2 regions of the Pseudarthrobacter sp. BRE9 genome follow, and region 2 is predicted to be linked to the other one. Evidence: predicted binding sites of a transcription regulator. Region 2 holds the regulator's gene; the other holds the start of a gene.
The links. Region 2 encodes HspR, which represses chaperone genes until heat shock. Its sites were predicted from a motif close to AAGTTGAGTCNNNNNGACTCAACTT; they were not measured.
Positions count from the first base shown of each region.

Region 1 (11,068 bases), 96 kb from region 2:
GGTGGTGGTTTGGCCGCCAACCTGGCCCGCGTCCTCCCCCAGGGCCTGGTGGCCACCGTGGACCGCGCCACTTGGGAACTGCCGGCCATCTTCAAACTGGTCTCAGAGCTCGGCAACGTGCCCCTCGCGGACCTCGAGCGCACCCTGAACCTCGGCGTGGGCATGGTGGCCATCGTGTCCCCCGAAGCCGCCGACGCCGCAGTTGCGCGCCTGAACGACCGGGGCCTGCCGTCCTGGATCATGGGCACTGTCACCGAGGATTCGGACTCCATCCTGAAGTCCGGCCCCGACTACGTCCAGGGCGCCAAGGGCGTGGACGGCGGCGCAGTCCGCCTGGTCAACGCCTACGCATAAGAGCCTCCATCGAGTGCTCCGCAGTTGTCGTTTTCACACCTGATAACGACAACTGCGTGGGCCCACGCCGGCAGGGTTCCCTGGCCGAGCTTGCGAGGTTAGGGAGCCGGCGGGGAGCACTCGATGTGTTTAAGCCAGTGACTCAATCCCGCACTTGGATGAGGTTGAGGATTCCGCCCTGCGGGTCCTCGATGGTGGCCAGTGATCCTTCTGCCGGATGCTCATCCGGCTCCACCAGGACTTCGCCGCCTGCTGCCAGGGCGACCGCTGCCGCCGCCGCAATATCTGCCGCGCCAAAGTAAATCTGCCAGTCGGCTTCTTCGCCTTCGTCGGCAGGAACGATGCCGGCCACCTCACTGCCGTCGATAAGCAACGTACTGTAGCTTCCGCCGTCGTCCTGGGGGTACTCGGTGACCTCATGGCCGAAAAGCTGCTGGAAGAAGCCGATGGCCGCCTTCTGCTCGGGCGTGAAGAGCTCGGCCCAGGCCAACGCGCCCGGCTCGTTGAAGAGCCGGCTGCCGTAGTGGGTACCTGCCTGCCAGATCCCGGTGGTTCCGCCGCCGGGAGGGGCCAGGAAGCCCAGCACGCCGGTGTCCCCCACCTTCTCGGGCCCGAACTGCGGGATGCCCCCGGCATGGCCGGCTTCCTGCAGCAGGTCGGCGGCGTCTGCGGCCGCAAAGTAGACGTTCCACTCGGCGGCGGTTCCGGCCTCCAGCTGCAGGGGGCTTTGTGGCGCTATGGTGGCCACCAACTGTCCGCGGACAAAGGCCTGCGCGTAGCTGCGGCCATCCGGAGTGGGGAAGTCCCGGTAGGTCCAGCCGAAAAGCCGTCCGTAGAAGTCTTTGGCTGCAGCAACATCGGGGGTCTGCAGATCGGCCCAGCAGGGCTCGCCGCTGGCGTACGTGGTCCGAACAGTCATGCGGTCAGGTTACCAAGCGCAGATAGAAAAGAAACGCGGAAAGCCCGCTGCCATTCCGGTAATCCGGTACAGCAGCGGGCTCCGCGAAGTAAGCGGTCACCCGAAACGGGTATCAAAAAAGGAGGTCCCGCACATTCCCTGGATCCGCATTCAAGCTCCCGCGGAATCAGGGTGTGCTTCGGCGCCACAGCAGCCGGGCCGGGGGCCACAGCAGGCTTGCGACAACTAGCCGATGCGACGGTGGTCTACCTCGTCGTCATCGTCATCCAAATCATCCGCGTACTTATCCACATAAGCCGAATAGTCCGGTTCAACCGGTTCATTCGAGTAATGGCTCGTCGAACGACTGCCCGGGCCTGTCAGCTCACGCTGAAGTGCCGAGTAGTCAGTGTTCGGGGAGTAGTACTTGATGTCCCGAGCCTGCTTGGTAGCTTTTGCCTTTTGACGGCCGCGCCCCATGGCGTGACCCCCTTTTGTACTTGGACCGGAGGTGGTCACCTTGGCGATCGGTGAGGCCCCGGAATGTTTGGTCAATTTGTCGTACACCTAGATTACATGCTTTCGGCGGGCCCCGCTTGCCGCCTGGAGGTCCGGAGGGCCGGGTGGGGTACCATGACGCAGCTCCACCCGCAGGATTCCGGCATTTTTCTTGGGTAGAGTCACTTAATAACTGCCGATTTTATCTGGCCCTTGGCGAGCCGCGGAACCAAAACCCAGGAGGATGCGCACCCGTGAACCACCAGGACATCCCGCCGAAGCCTGCCTCGCCGCCCCGGACCGGAGGCATGCCGCAGATCCAAGGTGGGGCCGGTCCTGCCCCCGCTCCCGAATCCGTCACCTGGTCCCAGCCGCGCCACGATCCTGCGCCGGAAAAACGCGCCAACCGGAAACCGGCCCTGTGGAAGGCGGTTCTCGTCGTCGTCGTCCTCGCTGTTGCAGGCTCACTGGTGTGGCTCGCCGTCTGGCTGAACTCCTCCCCCGGCACCAACGCGGCGAAGAAAGACGCGCAAGGTGTGCTGCAGACCACCGTCACGCCGCCGGCCACTCCCCAGCCCCTCCCCCGGGAGGGCGTTGCACCTGCGGAGTACGCGGTGGGTGACTGCTTCAAGGATTTCGATCCCCAAGCACTGACGTCCACAATGGTGCCGTGCGACACGGGACACTCCGCCCAACTCGTGGCGACCTTGCAGTACCCGGACAACACTGAGTATCCCGGGGCCGAGCCGCTCAAGGCCAAGGCGCTCGAAGTCTGCCAGGCGGCGAAACTCGGCCCGGCGGCAAAGCAGTTCCAACTCAACTACCAGCGCAGCTTCCCCAGCAGCACCAGCTGGGAATCCGGCGACCGCAGGGTGGATTGCTACGTCACGGCCGACACCGGCAATGTGATCAACGCAAGCGTGCTGCCCTGACGGTCAACCCGCCAGGGCAGCACGCGGTGCTTCACGGTTCCGGCGGCTAGTCCTTCCGCCGGACCGACAGGCCGGAGTTGGGGGCGCCGGTCAGAGCGTCCACGTTGCCCCCGGCCAGTTCCCCGAAGTCCGGCGCCGTATCAACCAGCACGGTGTCGCCGTCACTGATCTCACCGGCGAGGATGGCCTTGGCCAGCCGGTCGCCGATCTCGCGCTGCACCAAGCGGCGCAGCGGCCGTGCACCGTAGGCGGGGTCGAAGCCGGACAGGGCCAGCCAGGCCTTGGCACTGTCTGTCACATCGAGGGTCAGCCGCCGTTCGTGGAGCCGCCGCCCCAGTTCGGCCACGTGCAGTTCCACAATGTGCGCCAGTTCCTCCACCGTGAGGGCGTCGAACAGCACCACTTCATCGAGCCGGTTGAGGAACTCCGGCTTGAACGACGCGTTCACCGTAGCCATCACGGCGCTGCGCTTGGCCTCGGCGTCCAGCGACTGGTCCACGAGGAACTGGCTGCCCAGGTTTGAGGTCAGCACCAGGATCACGTTGCGGAAGTCCACGGTGCGGCCCTGCCCATCGGTGAGGCGGCCGTCGTCGAGCACCTGCAGGAGGATATCGAACACCTCCGGGTGCGCTTTCTCCACCTCGTCCAGCAGCACCACGGAGTAGGGACGACGCCGGACGGCCTCGGTCAGCTGCCCGCCTTCCTCGTAGCCCACGTATCCCGGAGGCGCCCCGACCAGCCGGGCGACGCTGTGCTTCTCGCCGTACTCGGACATGTCGATCCGCACCATGGCGCGTTCGTCGTCAAACAGGAAGTCCGCCAGGGCCTTGGCCAGCTCGGTCTTGCCCACGCCCGTGGGACCAAGGAACAGGAACGAACCCGTGGGCCGGTTGGGATCACTGATCCCGGCCCGGGCACGCCGGACGGCGTCGGACACAGCGGCCACCGCCTTGCCTTGGCCGATCAGCCGCTTGCCGAGCTCCTCCTCCATGTGCAGCAGCTTCTGGCTTTCGCCCTGCAGCATGCGGCCGGCCGGGATGCCGGTCCAGGCGGAGATGACCTCCGCGATGTCTTCCGCCGTTACTTCCTCCGCCACCATCTGTGCGGACTTGTCCGTGACGGCGGCCTCTGCTTCGGCAGCGGCGTTCAGCTCGCGTTCCAGCGCGGGGATTTCACCGTAGAGCACCCGCGATGCTGTTTCCAGGTCGCCCTCGCGCTGTGCCTTATCGGCGGCCGAGCGCAGCTCATCCAGCTTCGCCTTCAGGTCGCCCACCCGGTTGAGGCCGGCCTTTTCGGCCTCCCAGCGGGCGTTGAGCGCCGAGAGCTCCTCTTCCTTGTCCGCCTTGTCGGCCCGGAGGGCAGCCAGCCGTTCCACGGAGGCGGCGTCGGTCTCGCCTTCCAGCGCGAGCTCTTCCATGGTGAGCCGGTCCACCTGGCGCCGCAGCTGGTCGATCTCCTCCGGTGCGGAGTCGATCTCCATGCGCAGCCGCGACGCGGCCTCATCCACCAGGTCGATGGCCTTGTCCGGAAGCTGGCGGCCCGAGATGTAGCGGTTGGACAACGTGGCGGCGGCCACCAGGGCGGAGTCGGCGATGGCTACCTTGTGGTGCGCCTCGTAGCGCTCCTTGAGGCCGCGGAGGATGCCGATGGTGTCCTCCACGCTGGGCTCGCCCACGTACACCTGCTGGAAGCGGCGTTCCAGGGCTGCGTCCTTTTCGATGTTCTCGCGGTACTCGTCCAGGGTGGTGGCGCCGATCAGCCGCAGCTCGCCACGGGCCAGCATGGGCTTGAGCATATTGCCGGCGTCCATGGAGGAGTCGCCGGTGGCGCCGGCCCCCACCACGGTGTGGATTTCGTCGATGAAGGTGACGATCTGGCCCTCGGAGCCCTTGATCTCCTCCAGGACCGCCTTCAGCCGCTCTTCGAACTCACCGCGGTACTTGGCGCCGGCCACCATGGACCCGAGGTCCAGGGAGATGAGGGTTTTGCCGCGCAGGCTTTCCGGGACGTCGCCGGCCACCATCCGCTGGGCGAGGCCTTCCACCACAGCGGTCTTGCCGACGCCGGGTTCGCCGATGAGCACCGGGTTGTTCTTGGTGCGCCGTGACAGGACCTGGACGACGCGCCGGATTTCGGAGTCCCGGCCGATCACGGGGTCCAGCTTGCCGGCGCGGGCCATCGCGGTAAGGTCCGTGCCGTACTTCTCGAGCGCCTGGAAGGTGTTTTCGGGGTCCGGGCTGTCTACCTTGCGGTCACCGCGGACTCCCGGCAGGGCGGCGAGGAGTGCTTCACGGGAGGCGCCGGCGTCGCGCAGCAGGCGGGCCGCGGCATCGTTGCCGGCCGAGAGGCCCACCAGGAGCACCTCGGTGGAGACGAAGGAGTCGCCCAGCCGGTCCGCTTCCTCCTTGGCGTGCTGGATGGCCTGCAGGGCAGGCCGGGACAGCTGCGCCTGCTGGCTTGAGCCGCCGGAGGTGGCGGGCAGCGCCTTGATGGCGCTGCTGGCCTGGACGCTGACGGCGTCGGGATCGGCGCCGGTTGCGTGTAGCAGCGCCACGGCCACGCCCTCACGCTGGTCCATCAGCGCTTTGAGGAGGTGCGCAGGTTCCACCTGCGGGTTGCCGGCCGTCGAGGCGTTCATTGCCGCGCCGGAAAGAGCCTCCTGGCTCTTGGTGGTGAATTTGACGTCCAAAGAGAGCTCCTTTCGGGATTGTTCTTGGGGTTGAGTCTACTACGCTCAACTTTGGATGGGGTGTTTTTTATTTCCTGTTTGCCCACAGCGAACCAGTGCCGGCAGGGTGCACGAAATTGCGTTTCCATCGCGTCTGGTTCCCCCTAGGATCGGCTTGTGACCGGGGCGCATGGTGCCGCCGGCGCACTTCAGAACAGGACAGGCAATGAAGAAGTTTGTTGTTCTCTACCTCGCACCCCAATCAGCCCAGGCCCAGATGGCCGAAAGTACTCCTGAAGCGGCCCAGGAGGGGATGAAAGCCTGGATGACCTGGGCCGAGCGTGCCGGCGAAGGCATCGTGGACCTGGGGACTCCGCTTGGCACCGGCAAGGAAATCAATGCAAGCGGCTCCTCCGAGACCAACACCGGGGTGGGCGGCTACACGATTCTCCAAGCGGAGGATCTCGCGGGGGCCGAGGCACTGCTGGACGGCCACCCGCACCTCATGATGCCGGGTGCCAGCATCCAGGTTTACGAATCCCTGGACATGCCGGGGATGTAGGCCGCCAGCACCGCTAACCCTGGGCTGCCTGCCCGGCCTGCCACCCCGGGTCCCCGCATCAGGCCGGGTAGACCGCCACAGAAGCCGCCTTAACCACGAAGTGCACGGCCATGCCGGGAACAAGGCCCAGGTCTGCGGAGGCAGCGGGGGTGATGTCTGCGGCCAGGCCTCCCGCGCGGACGCGGATCTGGTCGCCGTGCGGCTCGAGGTCCGTGATGGTGACGGCGAACGAGTTTCGCGGGCTGCCGTGGGCGTCGTCGAGGAACACGGAGACGGCCGACGGCGGGAAGACCGCGACGCCGGGACCGTGCGGCTTGGGCATGGGGCCGGGTTCTTCGTCGTGGCCTGCAATTCTGAGTCCCTGGCTGGTCCGTACCCCCGCGCCGTCAAGGGTCCCCGGCATGAAGTTCAATCCCGCGAGCCCGGCGGCAAAGGAGCTGCGCGGGCGCTCCAGCACGGCGCGGGTTGGCCCTTCCTCAGCGACCCGGCCGTCCTCGAGGATGACCACGCGGTCCGCGAGCATCAGCGCGTCCAGCACGTCATGGGTCACGATGATGGCCTGCCGCCCCTCGAGGACGCGCTTGAACAGGCGGCGCAGCAACGGGGCGGAGTGGATATCCAGGGCCGCCAGCGGCTCGTCGAGCAGGAGGAGCGCGGGATCGGCGGCGAGCGCACGGGCCACGGCCACGCGCTGCGCCTGGCCGCCGGAGAGTTGCGCGGGACGCCGTCCGGCCAGGTCCCCGGCTTCGACCTCTGCCAGCCAGCGCATTGCCCGCTCCTCCGCAGTCCGCTTGGAAACGCCGGCGCTTCGGGGCCCAAAGGAAACATTGTCCAGGGCACTCAAATGGGGGAAGAGCAGGGGTTCCTGGGCGAGCAGGGCGGTGCCGCGGTGGTGGGGCGCGGTCCACGCGCGATTTCCGCCGTCGAGGTCGAAGAGCGTCCTGCCATTGAGTTCGGCCTGGCCGCAGTCCGGGCGCAACAGCCCGGCGATGCCGGCCAGCAGGGTTGATTTGCCGGCGCCGTTAGGCCCCATGACGGCCACGGTTTCGCCTGGCGCCACCGTCAGGGCCACGTCGAAGCCCCGCCCGGCCACCACTGCCTGGAAGGACAGCGTCACTGGTCGTCCCTTCCCGCCGGGGCAGTCGCCGTCGTCCGCTTTCCCGGTCCGGAACGGCCCGCTGCCGGACGCCCGTAGGCAAGCCCAACCACGGCCACGGCGACGGCCACCAGCACCAGGGACAGCGCGACGGCGGCGTCCGGGTCCGTTTCGCGCTGCAGGTAGATTTCCAGCGGCAGGGTCCGGGTCACCCCCTGCAGGCTGCCCGCGAAGGTCAGCGTGGCACCGAACTCGCCCAGGCTCCGCGCGAAGGACAGGACCGCGCCGGACGCAAGCCCGGGCAGCACCAGCGGAAGCGTGACGCGCCGGAACACCGTACCGGGCCGGGCGCCCAGCGTCGCCGCCACCGCCTCGTACCGTGAACCTGTGGTGCGCAGCGCACCCTCGAGGCTCACTACCAGGAACGGCAGCGCCACGAACGTCTGCGCCAGGACCACCGCAGCAGTGGAGAACGCGATCTGCAGGCCGAGCACATTCAGCGCCTGCCCCAGCAGCCCCTGCCGGCCGAACGTGTAGAGCAGCGCGATTCCGCCCACCACCGGGGGAAGTACCAGCGGCAGGAGCACCAGCGAGCGAAGCAGCCCCTGCAGGCGGAAGGTGTCCCGGGCCAGGACCAGGGCCAGCGGAACACCCAGCACAATGCACAGCAGGGTGCTCGCCGCCGAGGTCCGCAGGCTCAGCCCAAGCGCCGTCAGCGACGACGCAGAGGTCACGAGCGGAAGGAACTGTGCCCAATCCACTCGGAGCACCATGGCCAGCAGCGGAAGCACGACGACGACGACGGCCAGGACGGCCAGCGCGCGGACCCAGGCGGGGATGCCGGAGTACGCCGGACGTGGGGTGCGTGGCCGCACCCGGGGCGGGACGTCCTGCTGCCGGGCCGCCTGCTTCCCGGCCATGCGCTGCTTCCGGGTCATGTGCTGCTTCCGTTACCGCCGCTGGGCGGCCCGAATCCCGCAGCCGCGAGGACTTCCTGCCCCTCCGGGCCGGCGACCAGGTCCAGGAAAGCCTGGGCGGTGGCCCTGTTCCGGCTGCCGGCAACGCCGGTGATGGGGTAGGTGTTGACCGCGTTCCCCGATTCGGGGAACGGGATGCCTGCCACCCTGGACCCGGCGGCCTTGATGTCCGTGCCGTAGACCAGGCCGGCGTCGGCCTCGCCGGAGGTGACCTTGCCCAGGACGTCGGTGACCGCGTTCTCTTCACTGACCGGGCTCAGCGCCACTCCGGCCGCCTCCGCCGCTTTGGCCGTGGCAGCCCCGCAGGGAACCTGCCTGGCGCAGGTGACCAGTTTGATGCCCGGCCGGGCCAGGTCCTTCAAACCGGTGATGCCGGCCGGATTGCCCGGTGCTACTGCGATCGCAAGGGTATTGGTGGCAAAGTTCCGGGGCGGCCCGTCCGTGAGGCCGGTGTCCTGCAGCTTCTGCATGGTGGCCGTATCCGCAGCCGCGAAGACGTCCGCCGGCGCCCCCTGGCTGATCTGGCTGGCCAGGTCCGAGGACCCGGCGAAGCTTAGCGTGACACTGGTGCCGGGGTTTTCCGCCTCGAAGGTGCGGGCGAGCTCGGTGAAGGTGGCCTTAAGGGAGGCGGCCGCGAACACTGTGATGGTGCCGCCTGGCTTGGCGCCGGAGCCGGCCGCGCTGTTCTCCGTGCCTGCGCCCGTGCCCGCGCCTGTGCCCTTGTCCGGGGCTGCTCCCCCGGCGGCGCAGCCGGAGAGGACAGCCAGCAGCATCAGCAGCGCGGCGGCCGGCCGGGCAGCCCGTGAAAGGAGTCGCGCCAGGGACCTGGACGCCCGGGGACGCGTGGATGGCCGGCTCATGCGGTGGTCCGGCCCTTGGGGGATTCGATGATGACCGTTGTTGCCTTGACGACGGCGGTGGCCACAGAACCCGGCTCCAGGCCCAGTTCGCGCACGGCTTCGCTGCTCATCAGCGAGACCACCCGGAACGGCCCGCACTGCAGTTCCACCTGCGCCATGACCTTGTCCGTGATGACGTTGGTGACCAGGCCCACGAACCGGTTCCGCGCCGAGCTGCTGCCGCTTTTGGGGTCGTCGGGAAGCTGCGCCAGCTTCCTTGCATGCGCTGCCAGCTCCAGGCCATCCACGGCAAGCCTTCCGGAGTCGTCCCGGAGCGGGGTGAGCGTCCCATGCTCCGTCCAGCGGCGGACGGTATCGTCACTCACGCCCAGGAAACGGGCAGCTTCAGAAACGCGAATAAGGGCCATACCGTGATTCTAGTCCGCAGATACGGGCTTAGAGCCCATCCAAGTCCGTAAATGCAACTTGCGCCTGAACCGGGGACTGCAGGGACTCTGCCCGAAGGGCGGCACTAGACTCCTTCCATGGCCATCTACATCGACCCGCCGCTGTGGCCTGCACACGGAACGCACTTCTCGCACCTGGTCTCGGACACGTCCCTGGACGAACTGCACGCGTTCGCCGCCGCGGAAGGCATCCCGGAGCGGGCGTTCGACGGCGACCATTACGATGTGCCGGAACGCCGCGTTGAGGAGCTGGTGGCGGCAGGCGCGGTCCCGGTGGAGGGCAGGGTGCTGGTCCGCAAACTCATTGCCAGCGGCCTGCGGATCCCGGCACGCCGGCGGAACAAGTCACTGAAGGTCCCGCTGCTGACCCGCTGGGAAGCCGTCATGCCCGGCCAGGACGCACTGTTCCTGGACCTGCTGGACCGGTGGAGCGAACCACACCGCCACTACCACGGCTGCACCCACCTCTTATCGGTCCTGGAGGCGCTGGACCTGCTCACCGAACCTGAAGAGGCACCCCGGACGGTACTGCTGGCGGCCTGGTTCCACGATGCCGTATACCGCGGCGCGGCGGGCCAGGACGAGGAGGAGTCCGCACGGCTGGCCGAAAACCGGCTGGCAGGGACCGGCCTGCCGGCGGACGAGGTGGCGGAAGTGGCACGCCTGGTCCAGCTCACATCCGACCACCGGCCGGAACCGGGGGACGGCGACGGCGCCCTCCTCTGCGACGCGGACCTTTCGGTTCTCGGCGGCGATCCGGAGGAGTACGCCCGCTACCTTGCCGCCGTCCGGAAGGACTACGCGCACATCGGTGACGCCGACTTCGCAGCCGGCAGGGCCGCCGTCGTGCGCCACCTGCTGGAACTGGACCCGCTCTTCCACCACCCACGGGCCCGGGAACTGTGGCAGGACGCCGCGCACCGGAACCTGAAAGGGGAGCTCGCATGAACGCTCCGGGCTCCAGCCCACGGCACACGTACTCTGCCAGTGCCGCGCACCGCCAGCTTCCGTTCACGGTCAGGCTGGACTGGGGGCTGGAGGGCGCCCGGACCGTCGCGTCCGGAGCCGACATAGCGCTGGTAGTGGACGTGCTTTCCTTTGGCACCTGCGTCAGCGTGGCGCTGGACCGGCGCGCGGAAGTCTTTCCGTACCCGTGGCGGGACACCAGCGCCGAAGACTTCGCCGCCCATCACCGGGCGCAGCTGGCCGGCCCCCGCGGCGGCGGCGGGCTGAGCCTCTCCCCCGCAAGCCTCCGGGCTGCGGAGTCCCTGGAAAGAGTGGTCCTGCCCTCCCCCAATGGGTCGGAACTGTGCCACGCGCTGGCAGCGGACGTGCCGCTGGTCGCCGCCGTGTGCCTTCGAAACGCCGCAGCCACCGCCGACTGGGTGGCGGCGAACCTTCCGGCGGACGCGGTACTGGCGGTGGTTGCCGCCGGCGAGCGCTGGCCGGACGGAAGGCTGCGGCCTGCCGTGGAGGACCAAATCGGCGCCGGGGCCTTCATTGCCGGGCTGGCGGCCGCCGGCAAGGGCGGCTATGAAGCCGGCGACGGCAGACACGGTTATGCGCCGGAGGCCGCGGCCGCCATGGCCGTGTTTGAAGCCGCGGAACCGCGGCTGCGTGAGATGCTGCAGCACTGTTCCAGCGGGCGTGAGCTGTCCGGGGCCGGCTACGCGGAGGACGTGGACATCGCCGCTGAACTGGACCAGAGCGACTCGGTGGCTATCCTGCTAAACGGGGCGTTCCGGCCGCTTTAACGGCCGGACGAATCTGCCTAGCG
Region 1 is NZ_JAUZUY010000004.1:64,366-75,433, forward strand. It holds gene purM (phosphoribosylformylglycinamidine cyclo-ligase) at 1-354, shown strand, start outside; gene Q9R31_RS10040 (VOC family protein) at 497-1,273, opposite strand; gene Q9R31_RS10045 (DUF3073 domain-containing protein) at 1,499-1,732, opposite strand; gene Q9R31_RS10050 (septum formation family protein) at 2,005-2,682, shown strand; gene clpB (ATP-dependent chaperone ClpB) at 2,729-5,371, opposite strand; gene Q9R31_RS10060 (hypothetical protein) at 5,577-5,912, shown strand; gene Q9R31_RS10065 (ABC transporter ATP-binding protein) at 5,971-7,029, opposite strand; gene Q9R31_RS10070 (ABC transporter permease) at 7,026-7,946, opposite strand; gene modA (molybdate ABC transporter substrate-binding protein) at 7,943-8,845, opposite strand; gene Q9R31_RS10080 (TOBE domain-containing protein) at 8,842-9,252, opposite strand; gene Q9R31_RS10085 (DUF4031 domain-containing protein) at 9,370-10,239, shown strand; gene Q9R31_RS10090 (2-phosphosulfolactate phosphatase) at 10,236-11,045, shown strand; gene Q9R31_RS10095 (YccF domain-containing protein) at 11,063-11,068, opposite strand, start outside.
Region 1: the regulator HspR is predicted to act here: its motif matches at 5,399-5,423, upstream of clpB (ATP-dependent chaperone ClpB).

Region 2 (11,068 bases):
ATGGTGGACCACTCCTTGTCGAAGTCGATCAGGTTCTTGGCCACCACCTGCCGCTCCTCTGAGTAGGTGGACAGCAGGCTCTCCGGGCTCCGGCCCTCCAGCACATGCCCCAGCTTCCAGGCGATATTGAAGCCGTCCTGCATGGAGACATTCATGCCCTGGCCGGCCTTGGCACTGTGGGTGTGGCAGGCGTCGCCAGCGATGAACACCCGCGGGGTCCGCGTGCCGCGCTCCTCCGGCAGGACGTCGTCGAACCGATCAGTGAGCCGGTGCCCCACCTCGTACACGCTGTTCCACGCCACGTTGCGGACATCCAGGGTGTAGGGGTGCAGGATTTCGTTGGCCTTGGTGATGATCTGCTCGATGCTGGTGTTCCGCACGGCGTGGTGCGTGGCAGGATCCACCTCGCCCAGGTCCACGTACATGCGGAACAAGTGGCCGCCTTCGCGGGGAATCAGCAGGATGCTGCCCTTTTCGGCCTGGATGGCGCACTTGGTGCGGATGTCGGGGAAGTCGGTGACGGCCAGGACGTCCATGACGCCCCAGGCGTGATTGGCCTGGTCCCCCGCCAGCGTGCAGCCGATCGCCGTGCGCACCTTGCTCCGCGCGCCGTCGGCCCCCACCACATACTTCGCGCGGACAATCCGCTCCTGGCCCTCGTTGGGTCCGGCGGTGTCGAGCAGCGTCACGGTAACGGGGTAGTCGCCCTCTGTGGCGACGGTGAGGCCCTGGAAGTCATAGCCGTAGTCGGGCTTCAGCCGGGTTGGCGAGTTAGCGGCGAACTCGGCAAAGTAATCCAGCACGCGCGCCTGGTTGACGATCAGGTGCGGGAACTCGCTGATCCCCGTCTCGTCATCCACGGCGCGGGCGGCGCGGGCAATGTTGGCGTGGTTTGCGGGGTCCGGCTTCCAGAACGCCATCTCGGTGATGCGGTAGGCCTCGGCGATGATCCGCTCTGCGAACCCGAAGGCCTGGAAGGTTTCGACGCTGCGCGCCTGGATCCCGTCAGCCTGCCCGATGGTGAGGCGGCCGGGCCGGCGGTCAATGATCCGGGTGGTGACATTCGGGAACATGGACAGCTGGGCGGCGGCGAGCATTCCCGCCGGACCGGTGCCGACGATGAGAACGTCCACTTCCTCCGGAAGCTCCTCGGGGCGGTTCAGGCCGACGCCGGCCGCCGGCTGGACGCGCGGGTCACCGGATACATATCCGTGGTGGTGGAACTGCACGGGCTTTCCTCACTTCTTTGTGGATGGCTCACCATGTTCTATATCAGAACAACTGATTCGATAATTGAAAACTCAAAACTTGATTTCCACTGTACGCCGGATGTGACGCGGGCGACAAGTGGCCTAAGTTGTGACTGGAAACCGACGGAAAACCGGGTGTTGACGGGAGCGGCAAATCTGGGGATAGTGATCGTATACGATTTCGTACTTGATGAGGAGACGCTTTGGAGCAGGTCAACGGGGACACCCTGGCAGCAGCACGCAAGGTGGTCGCAGTGCACATCAACTACCCCAGCCGTGCCGCCCAGCGCGGCCGCACTCCGGCCCAGCCGTCCTACTTCCTCAAGCCTTCCAGCTCACTTGCGCTTAGCGGAAGCCCCGTGGAACGCCCGGCCGGCTGCGAACTGCTCGGCTACGAAGGTGAAATCGCACTGGTCATCGGCAAGGCCGCCCGCCGCGTGGGAATCGAGGACGCCTGGAGCCACGTTGCCGCCGTCACGGCCAGCAACGACCTTGGCGTGTACGACCTCCGCTACGCGGACAAGGGCTCGAACCTCCGGTCCAAGGGCGGGGATGGTTTCACCCCCGTGGGCCCGGCACTGATTCCGGCAGACGCCGTCGACCCTTCGCAGCTCCGGATCCGCACCTGGCACAACGGCGACCTCGTGCAGGACGACACCACGGAAGGCCTGCTCTTCCCGTTCGCGCGGCTGGTGGCGGACCTGTCCCAGCTACTCACCCTCGAGGAGGGGGACATCATCCTCACCGGCACCCCAGCCGGCGCGTCGGTGGCAAAGCCCGGCGACGTCCTGGAAGTCGAGGTCGGCACCCTGGACGGCAGCCTCACCACCGGGCGTCTGGTCACCACCATTGAGCAAGGCACGACGGCGTTCGCCGGGTTTGGTGCCCAGCCCAAGGTGGATGACCTACAGCGGGAGGAAGCCTTTGGTTCCCGCGAGGCCGCCGGGCTGGCACCTGAGTCGGTGGCCGCCGTCGTCCCCGCCCTTTCCCCTGAGCTGAAAGCGAAGCTGGAGAGCGTCGCCACGGCCACCCTGTCATCGCAGCTGCGCAAGCGCGGCCTTAACAACGTCAGCATTGACGGGCTGCAGGCCACGCGCCCGGACCGCCGCGTGGTGGGATTGGCCCGGACCCTGCGCTACGTGCCCAACCGCGAAGACCTTTTCAAGACCCACGGCGGCGGCTTCAACGCCCAAAAGCGCGCCATCGACTCCGTCAACGAGGGCGAAATCCTGGTCATGGAAGCCCGCGGCGAAAAAGGAACCGGGACCGTGGGTGACATCCTGGCCCTGCGCGCCCAGGTCCGCGGCGCCGCAGCCATCATCACCGACGGCGGCGTCCGCGACTACACTGCCGTTGCCGGGCTCGAGATGCCCACCTACTTCGCCAACCCCCACCCCGCCGTGCTGGGCCGCCGCCACATCCCCTGGGACACGGACATCACCATCGCCTGCGGCGGTGCCACCGTCCAGCCCGGCGACATCATCGTGGCCGACTCCGACGGCATCCTGGTGATCCCGCCGGCCATCGCCGAAGAACTCGTGGCGGACTGCATCCAGCAGGAAAAAGAAGAAACCTTCATCTTCGAGATGGTGAAGCAGGGAAACAGCGTGGACGGCCTCTACCCGATGAACGCCGAGTGGCAGGCCCGCTACAAGGAATGGGCAGGCAACACCGATGACTGAAACAGCCGTTACCGGCCTCGCAGCCACACCCGGCAGCAAGTCCCAGCAGGCCTACCAGGCCGTCAAGGCGCGGATCGTGGAGGGCACTTACACTCCCGGTTACCGGCTGGTCCTGGGCGCCATCGCCAAGGACCTGGGATTCAGTGTGGTTCCGGTCCGGGAAGCCATCCGACGGCTGGAGGCCGAAGGCCTGGTGACGTTCGAACGCAACGTCGGCGCCACCGTCGCAGGCATCGACCCCACCGAATACCTCTACACCATGCAGACCCTCAGCATCGTGGAAGGTGCGGCGACTGCCCTTTCCGCTCCCCTGATCGATGCTGCGGCCGTTGCGCGGGCGCGCGCCGTGAACCAGGAGATGCGCGATTGCCTGGAGCACTTCGATCCGGTGCGCTTCACCCAGCTCAACCAGGACTTCCACAGCGTCCTCTTCGAGCACTGCCCCAACCCCCACATCCTGGACCTGGTCCACCGCGGCTGGAACCGGCTCGCAGCGCTCCGGTCCTCCACCTTCCGCTTCGTCCCCGGCCGGGCCCGCGACTCGGTGGAGGAACACGAAAACCTGCTGCACCTCATCGAGACCGGGGCGGATGCAGACGATATCGAGAAAGCTGCCCGCCGGCACCGCACCGCAACGCTGGACGCTTACCTCGCCCACACCAACTAGACCTATAGCCCACTTGTACGCACAGAACCAGTTAGGACTTCAACGATGACGACCTCGGTAGAAACCACCAAGCACTACGTTCCGGACGACCTGCCCGCCCATATCCAACACTTCATTAACGGCCAGTTCGTCGACTCCGTGGGCGGCAAGACCTTCGATGTCCTGGACCCGGTCTCCAACCGGAACTACGCCACCGCCGCAGCCGGGCAGAAAGAGGACATCGACCTCGCCGTGGCCGCCGCCCGCGAAGCATTCGTGAACGGCCCGTGGCCCAGGATGAAGCCCCGCGAACGCGCCCGCGTCCTGAACAAAATCGCCGACGCCGTCGAAGCCCAGGAAGCCCGGCTCGCCGAACTCGAAACGTTCGATACCGGCCTGCCGATCACCCAGGCCAAGGGCCAGGCCCTCCGCGCCGCTGAGAACTTCCGGTTCTTCGCGGACCTGATCGTGGCCCAGTTCGACGACGCCATGAAGGTCCCCGGCTCCCAGATCAACTACGTCAACCGCAAGCCGATCGGCGTCGCGGGCCTGATCACGCCGTGGAACACCCCGTTCATGCTGGAGTCCTGGAAGCTCGCACCGGCCCTGGCCACCGGCAACACCGTGGTCCTCAAACCCGCCGAGTTCACGCCGCTCTCCGCCTCCCTGTGGGCCACCATCTTCAAGGACGCCGGCCTGCCAGACGGCGTGTTCAACCTGGTCAACGGTTTGGGCGAGGAAGCCGGTGATGCGCTGGTCAAGCACCCGGACGTCCCGCTGATCTCCTTCACCGGCGAAACCACCACGGGACAGACGATCTTCCGGAACGCGGCGGCCAACCTCAAGGGCCTGTCCATGGAGCTCGGCGGTAAATCCCCGTGCGTCGTGTTCGCCGACGCCGACCTGGACGCCGCAATCGACTCGGCACTGTTCGGGGTTTTCTCACTCAACGGCGAGCGCTGCACCGCGGGCTCCCGCATCCTCGTGGAACGAGCGATCTACGACGAGTTCTGTGAGAAGTACGCCGCCCGTGCCAGGAACATCGTGGTGGGTGACCCGCACGATCCCAAGACCGAGGTGGGTGCCCTGGTCCACCCTGAGCACTACGACAAGGTCGCTTCCTACGTGGAGCTCGGCAAGTCCGAAGGCCGGCTCCTGGCCGGCGGCGGCCGCCCCGAGCACCTCCCCGAAGGCAACTACATCGCCCCCACCGTGTTCGCCGACGTCGCCCCCGATGCCCGGATCTTCCAGGAGGAAATCTTCGGCCCCGTCGTCGCGATCACCCCGTTCGAGAACGACGACGAGGCGCTGGCCTTGGCGAACAACACCAGGTACGGCCTCGCCGCCTACATCTGGACCCAGAACCTCACCCGCGCCCACAACTTCTCCCAGAACGTCGAAGCCGGCATGGTTTGGCTGAACAGCCACAACGTCCGCGACCTCCGCACCCCGTTCGGCGGCGTCAAAGCCTCAGGCCTGGGCCACGAGGGCGGCTATCGCTCCATCGACTTCTACACGGACCAGCAGGCCGTCCACATCACCCTCGGCTCCGTCCACACGCCGAAGTTCGGGAGCATCGAAGCCTCCGCCGCCAACGAAGGCTAGGCTCCGGCACCCGCCCGGCCTGCCGCCGTCGTACTTTCCCAGACCTTTCAAAGAAGAGAGACCATCATGACCAATTTCGTTCCCACCCCTTCCGTCCCGGCACCGGACATCGTCCGTTGCGCCTACATGGACATCGTGGTCACCGACCTCGCCAAATCCCGCGAGTTCTACGTCGACGTCCTGGGCCTGCACGTCACCGAGGAAGACGAGAACGCCATCTACCTGCGTTCGCTGGAGGAGTTCATCCACCACAACCTGGTGCTCCGCAAGGGACCCATCGCCGCCGTCGCCGCCTTCGCCTACCGCGTGAAGTCCCCCGCCGAAGTGGACGCCGCCGAGGCTTACTACCGCGAGCTCGGCTGCCGGGTTGAGCGCCGCAAGGAAGGCTTCACCAAGGGGGTGGGCGACTCCGTCCGCGTCGAGGACCCGCTGGGCTTCCCCTACGAGTTCTTCTACGACGTGGAGCACGTGGAACGCCTCACCCAGCGCTACGACCTCTACTCCGCCGGCGAACTGGTCCGCCTGGACCACTTCAACCAGGTCACCCCCGACGTCCCCCGCGGCCGCGCCTACCTCGAAGACCTCGGCTTCCGCGTCTCGGAGGACATCAAGGACGCCGATGGCGTCACCTACGCCGCCTGGATGCACCGCAAGCAGACCGTCCACGACACCGCCCTGACCGGCGGTAACGGACCGCGGATGCACCACGTCGCGTTCGCCACCCACGAGAAGCACAACATCATCCAGATCTGCGACAAAATGGGCGCCCTGCGCATCAGCGACCGGATCGAACGCGGCCCCGGCCGGCACGGTGTGTCCAACGCGTTCTACCTCTACATCCTGGACCCCGACGGCCACCGCATCGAGATCTACACCCAGGACTACTACACCGGCGACCCGGACAACCCCACCATCACCTGGGACGTCCACGACAACCAGCGCCGCGACTGGTGGGGCAACCCCGTGGTCCCCTCCTGGTACACCGAAGCCTCCCTGGTCCTGGACCTGGACGGCAACCCCCAGCCGGTCATCGAGCGCGAGGAAAAGTCCGAAATGGCCGTCACCGTCGGCGCCGACGGCTTCTCCTACACCCGGCCCAGCGAAGCAGCCGGGGCTGAAGGCTTCAAGCTGGGAGCGCAGGTCTAGGACATGCTGGAGCCAAAGACAATCGAGGCCATCGCGGACGAGCTGGTGGAAGCCGGCCGCACCCGCACCCCTGTCCCCCGCCTGACCGCCCGCTACCCGGACATGACCGTGGAGGATTCCTACGCGGTGCAGCAGTTGTGGCGGCGCCGGAACGAGGACGCCGGCCGGACCCTGGTGGGCCGGAAAATCGGCCTCACGTCCAAGGCAATGCAGGCTGCCACGGGCATTACTGAACCTGACTACGGCGCCATCTTCGATGACATGGTCCTCGAAACCGGCTGCTCGGTGGAGTGGGAGCGGTATACGCATCCGCGGGTGGAGGTGGAACTCGCTTTCGTCATGAAGGACGGGCTCAAGGGCCCCGGCGTCACCATCTTCGATGTCCTGAAGGCCACCGACTACGTGGTTCCGGCCCTCGAGATCCTGGACTCCCGGATCGAGATGGAGGGCCGGACCATCGTGGATACCATCTCGGACAACGCGGCAATGGGCGCCATGGTGATCGGCGGCAACCCGGTCAAGCCGGACGCCGTGGACCTGCGCTGGGTCTCCGCCATCCTGTACAAGAACCAGACCGTGGAGGAAACCGGCGTCGCGGCGGGCGTGCTGGACCACCCCGCCAACGGCGTGCACTGGCTGGCCAACAAGATCGCCGCCCACGGCGACGCGCTCAAGGCCGGGGACATCATCCTGGCCGGATCCTTCACCCGCCCCATGTGGGTCTACAAGGGCGACACCGTCCACGCCGACTACGGACCCCTCGGGAGCGTGACATGCCGTTTCGAGTAGAAGACACCTTCCGCTCCGCCCTGGCAGCAGCGGACCGGCCGCTGGCCGGGATGTGGGTCTGCTCCGGCAGCCCCCTGATCGCCGAGCTGTGCGCCGGGTCCGGACTGGACTGGCTCCTGGTGGACGCCGAGCACAGCCCCAACGGGCTCGAATCCATCCTGGCCCAGCTCCAGGCCATCCACGGCTACCCGGTGCACACCATGGTCCGGCCGCCGGTCAACGACACCGTACTGATCAAGCAGTACCTGGACCTCGGAGTGCAGAACCTGCTGATCCCCATGGTCAACTCCGTGGCCGAGGCAGAAGCGGCAGTGGCGGCCACCCGCTACCCACCCCACGGCGTCCGAGGCGTCGGCTCTGCGTTGGCCCGCGCTGCCCGCTGGAACCGGGTGCCGGACTACCTGGCCCGGGCCGGCGAGACCATCAGCGTCACCGTCCAGATCGAGTCGACGGCGGCCGTCGAGGCAGTGGAAGACATCCTGAAAGTTGACGGCGTGGACGCCATCTTCGTCGGCCCGTCCGACCTCGCGGCGTCCATGGGCCTGCTCGGACAGCAGGAACACGCCGAGGTGCGCGCCGCCGTCGAACACTGCCTGGCAGCTGCCACAGCGGCCGGGAAGCCCGCCGGCGTGAACGCCTTCACCCCCGACACGGCCCAGCATTACCTCGACCTTGGAGCCAAATTCATCCTGGTGGGCGCCGACGTCTCCCTGCTGGCGAGAGGCTCCGAGGCCCTCGCCGCGAAGTACATTCCGCAGGCCGACGGCGGCACCCCTGCCAGCTACTGATCCAACCGGACTGCGGGTCCAGGCGACTGGCGTGACACGTACGACGGTGTCACGCAGGGCACGCTTTCGGCCCACCTTCGGCGGCGGGACCTTGGGAAACCCGGGGTCCCGCCGTCGTACGTTCAGCGAAAGCATGCCTGGCGTGACGCCTTTTGCGTTCGCTGAGTACAAGCACTTTGCGCACAAACACAAGAGCGCGGCAGGCCATCATCAAGACTGGGGTGGAGCTCGTGGCGGTCGCTCGGCAGATGCCCATGGGCAAAGGACTGGACGAGAACAACGTGCTGGGCGCCTCGGTCTGATCCCCCAACCTGGCCGAGGCCCGGGACGTCACGGCACGGCTCCAGGCCGGCACCGTGTGGATCAACCGGCGCGCAGGCCGGCAGCGCCGGGCTCCCGAGGCTTTCCGGCGCTACCCCAAGGCCGGGGCGGTGGACGTCCTGCCGGCGAACTGCCGGCGGGCCCACCGGGCGAGCTTCTTGCCCTTCCCCTTCCACCAGTTGTCCTCGTCCTGGTTGTGGTGGAACCGGAAAACGATGGCCACCAGGACGAACATGCCCATCACCACGTCCACCCAGGAGGACAGCACCAGGGCGATGAAGACGGTCATGGCGTTGGCCGCGATCGACGGGATGGCCAGGGTACGGAAGACGGTGCTGGCCACGTAACGCCGATGGGACCGCGGGACGGACAACTCGCGGACCATGTCGAAGCAGACGCAGACCACCACGATGGTCTGCCCGATGGCCAGCAGGATCTGGCCCGGCATGGAGCTGCTGAATGCGGCCACGGATTCCATTCCCGGGCTCATGGCCGGGCCTTGGTCGAAAAGGCTTTGCTGAGAACTTTAAACACGGAAAACCCCCAGAACTTGCGGAACCATCGCCGCTGATCCGGCGATGGTTCCATTCAAGTTCCAGGGGGCTTTTCCGTCACGAGTAGCGGGTACTCGTATTTGGACGGGCGCCGGGAAGCACTACTTATTTTCCGATTGCCTTATTGTCCGATTGCGCGGGGCCGCCACAGCATGACCGCCTGGGAGCGGGGCCGGGGGCGCTGGCCGCGGGCCAGGCTGACCACGTCACCCGCCGCGCCAGCCGCAAAGATACGCGAATCGACAGAACGCGGCCGCCGCCCAAGTTCCTCGGTAAGTTCAACGATCCGGTTTTGGAGGGCTGCCACCTGGTTTTCAAGTTCCAGGATGCGCTTGATCCCCTCCAGCGATACGCCTTCCTGGGACAGCCGCTGCACCTCACGGAGCATGTTCACGTCACGCTGCGAGTAGCGCCGGGACTTTCCGGGGGCACGGCTGGGTGAAACGATGCCCAGCCTGTCGTATTGCCGCAGGGTCTGGGGGTGCATGTCCGCCAGCTCGGCCGCCACGGAAATCACGAAGATCGGCTGGTCAGCACTGATGTCCACGGCTCACCTCCGGTCCTAGAGCCGGGCCTTGGCTGCCAGGCCCTCGCGAACATCCGCCGAAGACGTGGCCTCGGCGAACGCCTTGACCGCAGCTTCGGCATCCTTGTTGAGATTCTTGGGAACCGCGACGTCGATGGTCACCAGCAGGTCGCCGGTGCCCTTGGACGTCTTCACGCCTTTGCCTTTGACCCGCAGGGTACGGCCTGACGGGGTGCCCGCCGGAACACGGACCTTTACCTTGTCGCCGTCGATGGTGGGAACCTCGATGTCCGCGCCCAAAGCAGCCTCCGGGAAGGTGACGGGGACGTGGATCCGGAGATTGTCGCCGTCGCGCGTGTAGAACTGGTGCGGCTGGACCGAGACGGAGACCACCAGGTCACCGTTGCCGGCAGCACCCGGCTGGCCCTTGCCCCGCACGCGGACCTTCTGGCCGTCCTTGATGCCGGCCGGAACCCGGACGTCGATGACTTCACCGCTGGGTTCGCGCAGTCCGATGGTGGTGCCGCGGATCGAGCCGGCAAAGGAAATGCTGGTGGAGGCGGTCCGGTCGGCGCCCTTCTGCGGGGTGCGCTGGAAGCCCGTCTGGCCAAATCCGCCGCCGAACAGATCGGCGAACTCGGGTGGAATACCGCCGGCGGACGGGTTGAAGCCGCCCGCATGCCTGCCGGTGTTGCCGGTGAAAAGGCCGCCGAACAGGTCCTCGAACCCGCCGTTCGTGGCTCCCCCGCCGCCGGGAGCGAAGCGGGCTCCGCCGCCCATGGCCCGGATGGCGTCGTACTGCTGGCGCTCGTCGGGATCCGAGAGCACCGAATAAGCCTCGGAGATGTCCTTGAACTTCTTCTCGGAAGCAGTGTTCCCCGAGTTGGTGTCAGGGTGGTGCTGCCGCGCAAGCTTCCGGTAGGCCTTCTTGATGTCGGCGTCGGAAGCGTCCTTGGCAACACCAAGGATCTTGTAAAAGTCCTTGTCCACCCAATCCTGGCTAGCCAATGGCGTTTCCTTTCAAAGTCTCTCTAAGTATCAGCCCTCCGCGGTACAGGGGCCCCCGCCCCTACGCTGGGTGGCTAAGGATCTGCGATCCTTCGCCACCCAGCTCCGGTAGGCCCGATGCCACTCCCGGGCCCCTGTACCGCTGCGGGCTCTGTGGTTACCTCACCTTAGGCGAGACAACCCGCCGGCGCGGAGGCCGGATAGGGGGCGGCGGTGTGGAGGGCACCGCGCAGCGGGCACCGCCCCCTATCCGGCGTAGCGCCGGAAGTACCCCAACTACGCGGGGACTGCGACGATGACCTGGGCCGCGCGGAGGACGCGGTCGCCTGACTTGTAGCCGGAGCGGAGGACCTGGCTGACGGTGTCAACTTCGATGTCCTCGCCGGGCTGCTGGATCAGTGCCTCGTGGATCGTGGGATCGAACTCCACGCCGGTCTCGTCGATGCGGACCAGGCCGTAGGTCTTCAGCGCGTTCTCCAGTTTGGTGGCGATCGCGGCGAAGGGACCGTCGGTGAGGTCGCCGTGCTGCCGGGCGGCGTCGACGTCGTCCAGGACCGGGAGCAGGGAGTTCAGGACGCCGATGACGGCCATTTCCCCTGCCACGGCGCGGTCCCGTTCAACCCGCTTGCGGTAGTTGACGTACTCAGCCTGGAGGCGGAGCAGGTCGTTGCGCAGTTCGGCTGCCTCGGCGTTGCCGGCGGACCCTCCGGGCGCACCCTGGGCCACGGATTCCTCGGCCGGCACCTCCACGCC
Region 2 is NZ_JAUZUY010000004.1:160,637-171,704, forward strand. It holds gene Q9R31_RS10510 (FAD-binding monooxygenase) at 1-1,229, opposite strand, end outside; gene Q9R31_RS10515 (fumarylacetoacetate hydrolase family protein) at 1,454-2,932, shown strand; gene Q9R31_RS10520 (GntR family transcriptional regulator) at 2,925-3,599, shown strand; gene hpaE (5-carboxymethyl-2-hydroxymuconate semialdehyde dehydrogenase) at 3,645-5,183, shown strand; gene hpaD (3,4-dihydroxyphenylacetate 2,3-dioxygenase) at 5,250-6,329, shown strand; gene hpaH (2-oxo-hept-4-ene-1,7-dioate hydratase) at 6,333-7,118, shown strand; gene Q9R31_RS10540 (HpcH/HpaI aldolase/citrate lyase family protein) at 7,103-7,906, shown strand; gene Q9R31_RS10545 (hypothetical protein) at 8,083-8,208, shown strand; gene Q9R31_RS10550 (hypothetical protein) at 8,319-8,705, opposite strand; gene Q9R31_RS10555 (heat shock protein transcriptional repressor HspR) at 8,903-9,328, opposite strand; gene Q9R31_RS10560 (DnaJ C-terminal domain-containing protein) at 9,344-10,315, opposite strand; gene Q9R31_RS10565 (nucleotide exchange factor GrpE) at 10,592-11,068, opposite strand, start outside.